Regions from separate parts of the Sutcliffiella cohnii genome, predicted to be linked through region 3. Evidence: riboswitches for the same ligand, from Rfam matches in the RefSeq annotation. Region 3 holds a riboswitch; each other region holds the start of a gene.

Region 1 (3,287 bases), 630 kb from region 3:
ACGGAAGTTCCCTTCTCTTTCTGTTACGTAATCAACTAATGTCCCGTAATATTGCTCTGGAACGGAATGCCCACTTCTCGCTAAAGCAATTGCGTCCCAGTCATTAAAGTTGTCATGCTGTGAAAAGTCTGTATTTTTTAGTATCCACTTGGAAATTTGCGTTGCCCACGTACTTATTTCTGGCAATTCACGTTGTGGGGCTGGTGGTGTTGCTTGTTCTGCCACTTTTACAACAGTTGTGACGAGTAAAGCTACACTTCCTTGCTCTATGTTTGCCGGTAAAGAAAAAGTCCCGGTTGCCGTATATTCTCCTGATTGAGTTGAGTTAAATCCATCAATAGACCACGAAAGTTGGACTTCGTGCTTATTGCCTTTACTATCTGTTAGATTCGTAGTTGGTGTTAAATGAAGGAGTGCATCTTCCTTACTCGTCCCAAACGGTACTTCCACTGATTCCACTGGATCAATTGCTTGGACCAAAGGTAGTTTTTCTGTTACGACTACTTTAATAGGCGTCGGGCGAATCATATTATAGGAATTTGCTCCAAACTTTTCTGCTGTAACCCAATACGTACCTACATTCGTTAACGGAATGGAAGCCCTTCCATTTTGATCTGTCTTAAATTCACTTTTTTCTCCATTAATTAAAATGGTTGCATCTGCTATCGCTTCATCAGGTGGTGGAGTTCCCCAGTTAGCTGGCTCTCCTGTCACCGTAAAAGTAACTTCATCCCCTTCTTTTACTTCCGTAGCAGAAGCAGCAATTTTTCCGAAATGATGATTCATCATATCCCCGATATAATATAACTCTACGATATCGTTGTTAGATAGTTCGTAAGTTCCTACTCCAACAGAAGGAGAAACACCATTTACTTTATACATCCAGCCTGATGTAAAACCGTAATCAAATTCATATACATTATTCACACCAGCGATATAGTTACCTTGATAGCCAACGTCAATAACAGATTTTTTGGTTACGTCTAGACCTTGTAGTTCAAGCGCTTTAATGATGGCATGAATGGCTAAAGGTTGGTCATTCGTAAGATGCCAATTACCAACTTTATTGTTTCCGACCGTTCTTGTTATATCGTAAGGGGCCAGTTCAATAGTAGTTAAAGGCGCTACTGTTTTGTCCCAACTCTCAATTCGAACGGAAATGTTAATGGTGTCCTTTTCACTAGCGGTTGCAGCAATAGGATGAAATAACGAAAAGATTAGTAGAATGCTAAGTATCGTTGCTATACTTTTTTTGAAAAATGAATGTAACAAGCTTCTCTCTCCCTATTTAAAGATTTTTTCTTCTCCTGACGTTGGTGTGGTGATAATTATTGATGTGACGAATTACTATGTAGTGGGATCTAGTTGGTATTCAGCTTTTTAAACAATAAAAAAACACCTTCCCTTCTTTTTGTTGAAGGGAAGATGTTTTACACAAATAAGACACATCTGTGTCATATGTAAATAGTCATACAAGATCATATCTTCTCCTTCCCATCCTCGTGAGATTACTAGAGTACTTGAATGGCTGGTCTCCTGGCTTCGCTTCACCACAAGCTTATCCCCTTCCCAATTTTCATAAAAATCAGTGGATACGATAAGTTGCTCCGCGTTACAGTGGCGGGACCGCGTCGGATTTTAACCGAACTTCCCAATTAAGCTTTCTAAAAAAGCACCATAAAAGTTTCTATTCAATTTTTGTACTACAAACCTATTATAGATTTAAACAAATTATTAAACAACCATAATTTGCTAACGGATGAATGGTGAACAAAGGGACAGGAAAACGTTCCACACTTTTTTGACATCGCTTTTAAAAATGTGTGAACAATGATCCTACCCTCTCGTTCACTCCTAATCCCACTTCCGAAACGACACTTCCATAATAAATTCATTATCACGTACATTAGCTACTGCTTTTCCACCCTGTTTATTAACAAGTTGCTGAACAATATGAAGCCCCAATCCAAGATGTGTACCCGTACGACTAGAATCCAGCCTATAAGTTCGATTAAAAATCTGTTGGAGTTTCGCAGCATCAATCTTCTCCACATCATTTACTGCCCTTAACCTAATGTATTCCTCTTCCTCAACAAAACTTATTTTTAAATAGCTTTTGGCATAAGTTAAAGCATTTTGAATGATGTTCGTTACAATCCGAACGGTTGCTTTGTTGTCAGCAAGAATAGGAGGTACACTCTCCTCAACCAATTGTACCTGTAATTGCTCTTTCTCAAAATCTTCATAGAACATTAGCATTGATTCTACAACAATTTGATCTAGAGACTGTTTCTCCATCGTCAATTTCTTGTCAGAGGAATCAAGTTGTGATAGTTCATAAAATAAATCTACAATCATCGTGAGATTATCGATTTTCTTCTGGATAATCTCTAGGAATTCTTTCTTTTCCCCTTCTGAAATAGACGGATCTGTTAAAAGCTCTGAAAATCCTTTGATCGATGTTAAAGGAGTTCGTAAATCATGGGAGATATTGGTGATTTCTTGCTTTAGTTCCATTTCTCTTCTTTCGACAGACTGTTGGTTCTGTTTGTATAATTGAATGAGCTGGTTGATTTTCGTCGCAAATCTACTCAAGTTTTTATTATGAGTATTTGTACGAACTAATTCATTTGTCCCGAAATTTTCACTGATTTCCTCTAATTGTTTTGTCATCCTTCTAATATCCCAATGGAACAGTAGAAGCTTGGAGACGGAAACCATCAGCAGGAAACCTAAGATTATGATAATCAACCAGCTATTCACTTTCATTCATCCCTTCTAATCAATCGATGTTTTGTTTAGCGAATCTATTTGCTCCGATGAATAAAACAAACAGTGAAATTCCGATGCCGATCACCCAATATTCGTAACTGAATGGGACTGCTTCCACTATATAGTTTCCAAGGTTATCGTTAAATAACGTATTAGGCATATATTTATAGACATCGCTCAAGCCTTGAAACGGACGGAACAACATCCGGACAAGATTACTAGAGAATCCATATATAAATAATAGTAGGATAAAGATATAAACGTCTCGAACTTTCATCACTTTTAACACATGGGTTAAAATAAATCCACTTAAAACAAGTGGAGCCATATTTACACTCGCTATCAGAAAATTATGGACTGAATGATTATCCGTAATTAGTAAGCTCTCCCCTAAGGCAATCATTAAAAACATACCAATGACACAAATAAGTACAAAATAGCTTAACGTTAAGATGAGCTTAGACCAGAAAATTGTACCCCGTGAAATGCCGAAAGAAACAGTTTGTTTTATCAAC
Region 2 (3,287 bases), 2.0 Mb from region 3:
GTTGGTACCCCACTTCATATTGATGGTGTAGAAGATGGCGCAGTTTATATGTACCAATCGTTAACAGCGATTAAAGAAACGACGAACCAAACAACACAACTTATTTTAATATCCGCGGGGATTGCTATTTTCCTTACAACCATTTTTGCGTTTTTCTTAATATCAAGAGTAACCTCGCCATTAAGGAAAATGAGGGAGGCTGCTTTTGAAGTAGCGAGAGGTAAGTTTGACACGAAAGTTCCGATCTTAACGTATGATGAAATCGGTGAACTTGCGATGGCGTTTAATCAAATGGGAAGACAATTAAAGTTTAACTTAAATGCACTTAATCAAGAAAAAGAACATTTGGCAAACATATTAAGTAGTATGGCAGATGGAGTAATAACGCTAAATCGTGATGGGACAATATTAATAACGAATCCGCCTGCTGAACGTTTCTTGCAAGCATGGTTTTACCAAGAAGGTAGTGATACGCGGGAACAATTACCTCATGAAATAAAAGAGATGTTTCAACGGGTCGTCAACTTTGAAAGAGAGCAAAGTATGGAACTTACCTACCAGGGGAGAACTTGGGTAATCGTCATGAGTCCTTTATATAATAATACCCACGTGCGTGGTGCAGTAGCTGTCATTCGTGATATGACGGAAGAAAGACGTTTAGATAAATTAAGAGAAGGATTTATCGCTAACGTTTCTCACGAGTTACGTACGCCAATTTCAATGCTTCAAGGATATAGTGAAGCAATAGTGGATGATATTGCTGGTAGCGAAGAAGAAAAGAAAGAACTTGCCTCCGTTATTTATGATGAGTCACTTCGTATGGGGAGGTTAGTAAATGACCTACTTGATTTAGCTAGATTAGAGTCTGGACATAGCACCGTGAACAGGGAACAAGTTGAAGTGGAAGAGTTTTTTGATAAAATGATTCGAAAGTTTCATGGTCTTGCTAAAGAGAAAATGGTAGATCTTCATTCAGAAATAATTGGGGACACGCTAGTTGATTTTGATGTAGATAAAATGGAACAAGTTTTTACTAACTTAATTGATAATGCACTACGTCACACAGATTCAGGTGGTAGTATCACGATTCGAGTTGAGCTTGGAGAGCTTGGAATGAAAGTAGATGTACAAGATACTGGACAAGGCATACCAGAAGAAGATATACCATTTGTATTTGAACGCTTCTATAAAGCGGACAAGGCTAGAACTAGAGGTAGATCTGGAACAGGTTTAGGATTGTCGATTGTTAAAAATATAATAGAGTCACATAACGGCTCAATAGGTGTACATTCTAAACTAAATGAGGGAACGACATTTTCTCTCGTTATTCCACGAACTGTGCAATAATTTGTTAAGTTGTACCGAATAATCTTGTTTATTATGAAACAATTTTTCTTGTCATTTTATACTTCTTTGTGTAAGATGGTACTGTATTCATAAACTTAATAATTATAAGTAAATTGGTGTCACACTGTGGCTTAAAAGGGAATTTGGTGCGAATCCAAAACTGTCCCCGCAACTGTAAATGTGGACGAAATGAGGTAACCACTGTATGTATGGAATGAGAGTTCGTCATACGGGAAGGCTCAAAGTAGGAAGAAGCATAAGTCAGTAGACCTGCCAATGAACTTACAAGTTTCGAAGCTTCGGGGTATGAGTAGCTGAAACGACAATATGGTATTGAACCTGCTGCAGAAGGTGAATTCCTCATTGTTGTCGTTTTATAGCTCATCCTTTAAGGATGAGCTATTTATTTTTTTTCATAATATATAAAAGGATGGGAATTACGTGATGAAAAAAATTTGGATTAGTTTATTAGTTGCAATATCTCTTATTGTGACGGGGTGTGCAGCAGACAACACAAATAATACAAATAACAACGCAAATGCTGGAGTAGAACAAAATGAAGAAGTAAACAAAGTAACGATTAAATTAGTAAAAGATAACGGGGAAGAAGTAATAAGTGAAGAGGCATTGCAGTTTGAAGAAGGAGAAACACTGATGGATGTAATGCATGAGCACTTTGAATTAACAACAGACGATAGTGGTGCATTTATTGTAGGAATTAACGGTATTGAATCGGATTACGAGAATAATTACTTTTGGATTTATACAGCAAATAATGAAGAAGTCTTAGTTGGCGCAAACGAATATGTGTTAAAAGATGGCGATGTTATTGAATTTAACTATTCAAAGTATGAAGGCTAATGAGCACAAGAAAAATTGCTTTATTAGGCTTATTAATAGCGTTATGTGTAGTAGGTAGAATGGTGTTTTCCTCGGTTCCTAATGTACAGCCTGTTACAGCAATCATTATTATTTGCTGCCTTTTGATGGGGCCTCAAAACGGTATCATACTTGCTGCTGGAACAGCATTTGTTTCTAACTTATTTTTAGGTAGTGGTACTTGGACGTTACTTCAAATAATTGCGTGGTCCATAATTGGAGTACTTTCAGGTCTCATTGGGATGAAATTTAAGAAATTGCCCATATGGTTACTTGCAACGTACGCTGGATTTTGCGGCATGCTCTTTGGTTTGATCATGTCGCTAGAACGCCTGATTATAGGTAAATTGTTTTGGCCGTATTACTTAGCGGGATTACCGTTTGACTTTAATCATGCAATTGGAAATATCGTATTCTTTATAGTGTTATATCCTATTCTATCCCCGATCATAAAAAGAGAAGCTTCGTTTATGGTGCAATCGTATAATAAACAGTAGATATAATTAGAAATTAGTTATATAGTATATATAAAAAGAAGTCATATATTATGGCTTCTTTTTTAAATTTTTAAAAAGCCAAACTATTGCTCTTTTAAAATATCTTATTAAAGCCTTCTTAAGTTTTCCAAAAAGTACTAAAAAAAATCTAGTCATTCGTAATATTTTGTAATATATTTGTAATGTAACTTTGTACGAAAAGTTTCGACTAATGTATTGAACGGAGGGTTTAGAATGCATGCCGTTTTTCAAGAGCTCTATGAAAAATATCACCAAGACGTCTATCAATTTTTATTTTATATGGTGAAAAATAAAGAACAAGCGGAAGACCTCGTTCAAGAAGTTTATATAAAAGTTCTACGCTCATACGACCGATTTGAAGGGAAAAGTAGTGAAAAAACATGGCTATTTTCGATAGCTAAACATGTAGCTATTGATTCATTTCGAAAACAAAAGGGATGGAAAAACAAACTTCTTGAAACGTTTGATTGGAATAAGCAACAAGTGAAAGATGTTGCACCATTACCGGAAGAAGTAGCTGTGAAAAATGAACAGGTTCAATTG
Region 3 (3,287 bases):
ACATAGATTGCGGGCATGTTCCTCCTCAAGTAACGTTAATTAATGGAGCGATGGCGGAAGTAGAAGTTAAAGAAGGAAAAGGAACGATTATACAAAAGTTTATATAATATAATTTATCAACATCGGGATTTTATTTATCAAAGAGTTCTAAAGGGTGGAGTGTATTAGCTAAGTATTTTTATACCGTGGAGAAAGCCGAAATAACTTACGATGTCGTAGCTTAAATAACAACTAGTTAGAAAAACATTTAGCAGACTAAATGGTGCTGTCCTAAAAGTCCAGTTGAGACTGACTTTTAGGACTTTTAAGTTTGTTATCCTAATAAGGGTTTAAAATTTTTATTAGCAGTTAGTATAGATCTCTATTAATTAACGAATGAACGCCATTTCCCTATTAGAAAGAGCATCCTTTAACCATCGGGGATGCATTTTCAATAAATCTTGCGGTAAATTATCTGGACTGAAAAATTTTATTTCAAGTGATTCATCAGAATTACGTCTAAGTTCTCCGCCTGTAATTTCAGCAAGAAAACAAGTTGTTATAAAATGTACTACTTTACCATTTGGATATGCAAACACCTGTGAATTAGGCTCAGAGTACACACCAATAAGTTTTTTTATTTTTATATCTAAGTTAGTTTCCTCTTTTACTTCTCTAATAGCTGCTTCAGAAACTGTTTCTCCAATTTCTATATGTCCTGAAGGAATACCCCATAGCTTTACATCAGCTCTTTTCTGTAACAAAACTTGTTTTTCCCCATTCAAAATAATAACTGCTACACCTGCTTTTAATTCATCAATTCTTTTCATTTAATAAACCTCCCTTAAAATAATAAAAAAGGTCCGAGGGGATAAGGATTTCAACGCAAAAGCAAATACGCTGAACCTTTCCCCTCGGACCTTTTATGTCAATAGGTGCCTTTTACGTTATGGTAAAAGATGTAGCCCTCGGTCACAGACCTACTAGATAGCGGAACCCTAGCTACAATTTTCAAGTTCATATTTATTTTACAACTATTACTTAGAAGATGAAAGAAGCTTTTCGTTCATACAATAACTTTCACAAAAAAATAGCACCCTAATTCACACAAATTTAATCATAGTCAAGATGTTCATTCGGTGTTATTTGTATGCTAAAAGATATGTATACTATTACGATTCACTAAAAAAGCGGATCAGCAACCACGTTTTTTCATTACTATATTTTCTCATTTGACCACTTGTTCTCTAACAACCTTTTTTCTCTTCTAATTGTTGCTTCCTTCAGTAACTGGATTTCTTTTTCCGTTTCAGGGATTACGCCTGGAACTGGGACTGGTTTACCTTCGCTATCAATTGCAACCATTGTTAAAAGGGATGTTGTTGTAAGTTTTGTTTCACCTGTTTCAAACTGATGACACTCCACTTTTACATACACTTCCATTGACGTTCTTCCAGTAGATATAACCACTGCTTCTAACGTTAATATATCTCCTACTTTTGCTGAAGATAAAAAATTCACTGTATCAATCGAAGCTGTTACGACCACCTTGTTACTATGTTTCATCGCTGCTATGGCAGCTATTTCATCAATATACGATAAAACAACTCCTCCAAAAATTGTTCCTAAATGATTCGTATCTGGAGGTAAAACTAGTTTCGTTTGTACAGTTCTAGATACATTTGTTGATATTTTTCCCATCATTCTCCCACTCTCTTTTATGTTTTTTGCTTCTACAAGAAAGTGGTTGGAAAATAAAAAATCCATCACTCTAATATGAGGATGGATTAAAGGCAAAGAAAATAAAACTAGACAAATAGAGCCCTATTTTCTAATATTTGCGCACCATTATCCAACCTTCCTAACTCCCGAAGAAGACGATCGTTCATCATAATGGCAGGTCTCCTGACTCGTGCTTCTACCTACTTTAAGTCCTTCCCGTCGAATGACAGTGGCTATTCTTATTTCGTCGGCACCTACAGTTGCGGGTACAGTTCTGGTTTTAGACCAGATTCCCTATTAAGTCTAATTGACACCATTATTATTGGTATGTTTTATTCATTTGAAAAACTTATTTCTATTAGTAGTTTATTACAAAGTTACTATTCTGCCAACTCGTTCACCATGTAATGTTTGCCATTCTTCTCTAAGTACTCCGAGCTTCACAGAATCATAGTACTCATCGTTTACAATACGAGCTTTTCTAATTCTAGCTTCCTCTATCATTCCAAGTTTTTTTCCAACACTCACCATTCGATGGTTTCCTGACCATGTAGTATATCCTAATCTAACTAGTATAGGAAATTGTTTAAACAAATGAGTGACCCATAATTTAATAGCCTCCGTTCCATATCCACCATTCCAATAGTCAGGAAGATAGATGATAATACCTACCTCCATCCATCGGGAAGGCTCGTGCTCCCAATAGTAAACAACGGTGCCAATAATTTTACCATCCACTTCTATAATCATTTCGGAATCATAACCCGATTCTAACTGACCTATCATCCGATTATAAAAATCTTCATATTCCACTCGGACTAATGGAAAGTATGGTGCATCCCATTTTTTAAACTCTGGGTCCTCTTCTCCATATCTTAATTTCCAAAGAGTTTGTATATCTTCTTTTTGTACCGACCTAAGAATAATTTTTTCTCCAACTATTTTTAACATAAATTCTCTCCGTTATATTATTTTATGAGGAACATCCTCCGCCACCACAGCTTGCGTCCCCGCTAGAGCAACTACTATCTCCACCACTATTTTTATCGCTACTAGTTGCAGATCCGCAAAAAACAGCACTTGTACATCCACTACTAGAATTCGAAGCAGATGAGTATAAATACGCCTTTGCCATTAACCAATATTGGTCATAATAATAGATAGAATAAAACACCATAATTAATGAGGTATTCGAAAAATCACCATATTGCTGTTGTTTCGTGAATGCTCCTTTTTCGTTTCGTTTATGAATTTCATCTGCTTGATGGGATTGTTCTTTTAACCTAGTTATTAAGTAATCTACTATCTGATTTGATTCCTCTGTAATTTTGAAATATTTATTTTTCAAGTATTCCTTATCCTTGTATTTAAATTCGGTAATTTGAGCTGGATTTAGTGGGTTCTTAAAGAAGTCTCCCCAAGTCGACCAACTATATGTTGTTACTTCAAACAATTGCGAGAACACCCAATCAAAGAACGCACGCTCACCAGGGTCCCCTCCACCTTGTACATTTGGTTTATGATGTAACATGCTGCCATTAAATTTTTCTGAAAAAGTTTGATAGGCTTGCGTAAACATCAACATT

Evidence for each region. Region 3 has a riboswitch for cobalamin ahead of BC6307_RS03740 (acyl-CoA thioesterase). Riboswitches for the same ligand answer to the same signal wherever they lie in the genome.
Region 1: another riboswitch for cobalamin. It lies ahead of BC6307_RS06710 (DUF4430 domain-containing protein); the one in region 3 lies ahead of BC6307_RS03740 (acyl-CoA thioesterase).
Region 2: another riboswitch for cobalamin. It lies ahead of BC6307_RS13865 (DUF4430 domain-containing protein); the one in region 3 lies ahead of BC6307_RS03740 (acyl-CoA thioesterase).

What each region holds. Positions count from the first base shown of each region.
Region 1 is NZ_CP018866.1:1,405,817-1,409,103, reverse strand. Features, by position in the region: gene BC6307_RS06710 (DUF4430 domain-containing protein) at 1-1,272, opposite strand, end outside; cobalamin riboswitch at 1,510-1,695, opposite strand; gene BC6307_RS06705 (sensor histidine kinase) at 1,855-2,673, opposite strand; gene BC6307_RS06700 (hypothetical protein) at 2,783-3,287, opposite strand, start outside.
Region 2 is NZ_CP018866.1:2,782,660-2,785,946, reverse strand. Features, by position in the region: gene BC6307_RS13870 (ATP-binding protein) at 1-1,347, shown strand, start outside; cobalamin riboswitch at 1,445-1,639, shown strand; gene BC6307_RS13865 (DUF4430 domain-containing protein) at 1,792-2,208, shown strand; gene BC6307_RS13860 (ECF transporter S component) at 2,208-2,723, shown strand; gene sigX (RNA polymerase sigma factor SigX) at 2,958-3,287, shown strand, end outside.
Region 3 is NZ_CP018866.1:773,525-776,811, reverse strand. Features, by position in the region: gene BC6307_RS03750 (S66 family peptidase) at 1-107, shown strand, start outside; gene BC6307_RS03745 (NUDIX domain-containing protein) at 369-809, opposite strand; gene BC6307_RS03740 (acyl-CoA thioesterase) at 1,198-1,683, opposite strand; cobalamin riboswitch at 1,858-2,034, opposite strand; gene BC6307_RS03735 (GNAT family N-acetyltransferase) at 2,071-2,652, opposite strand; gene BC6307_RS03730 (glycine-rich domain-containing protein) at 2,675-3,287, opposite strand, start outside.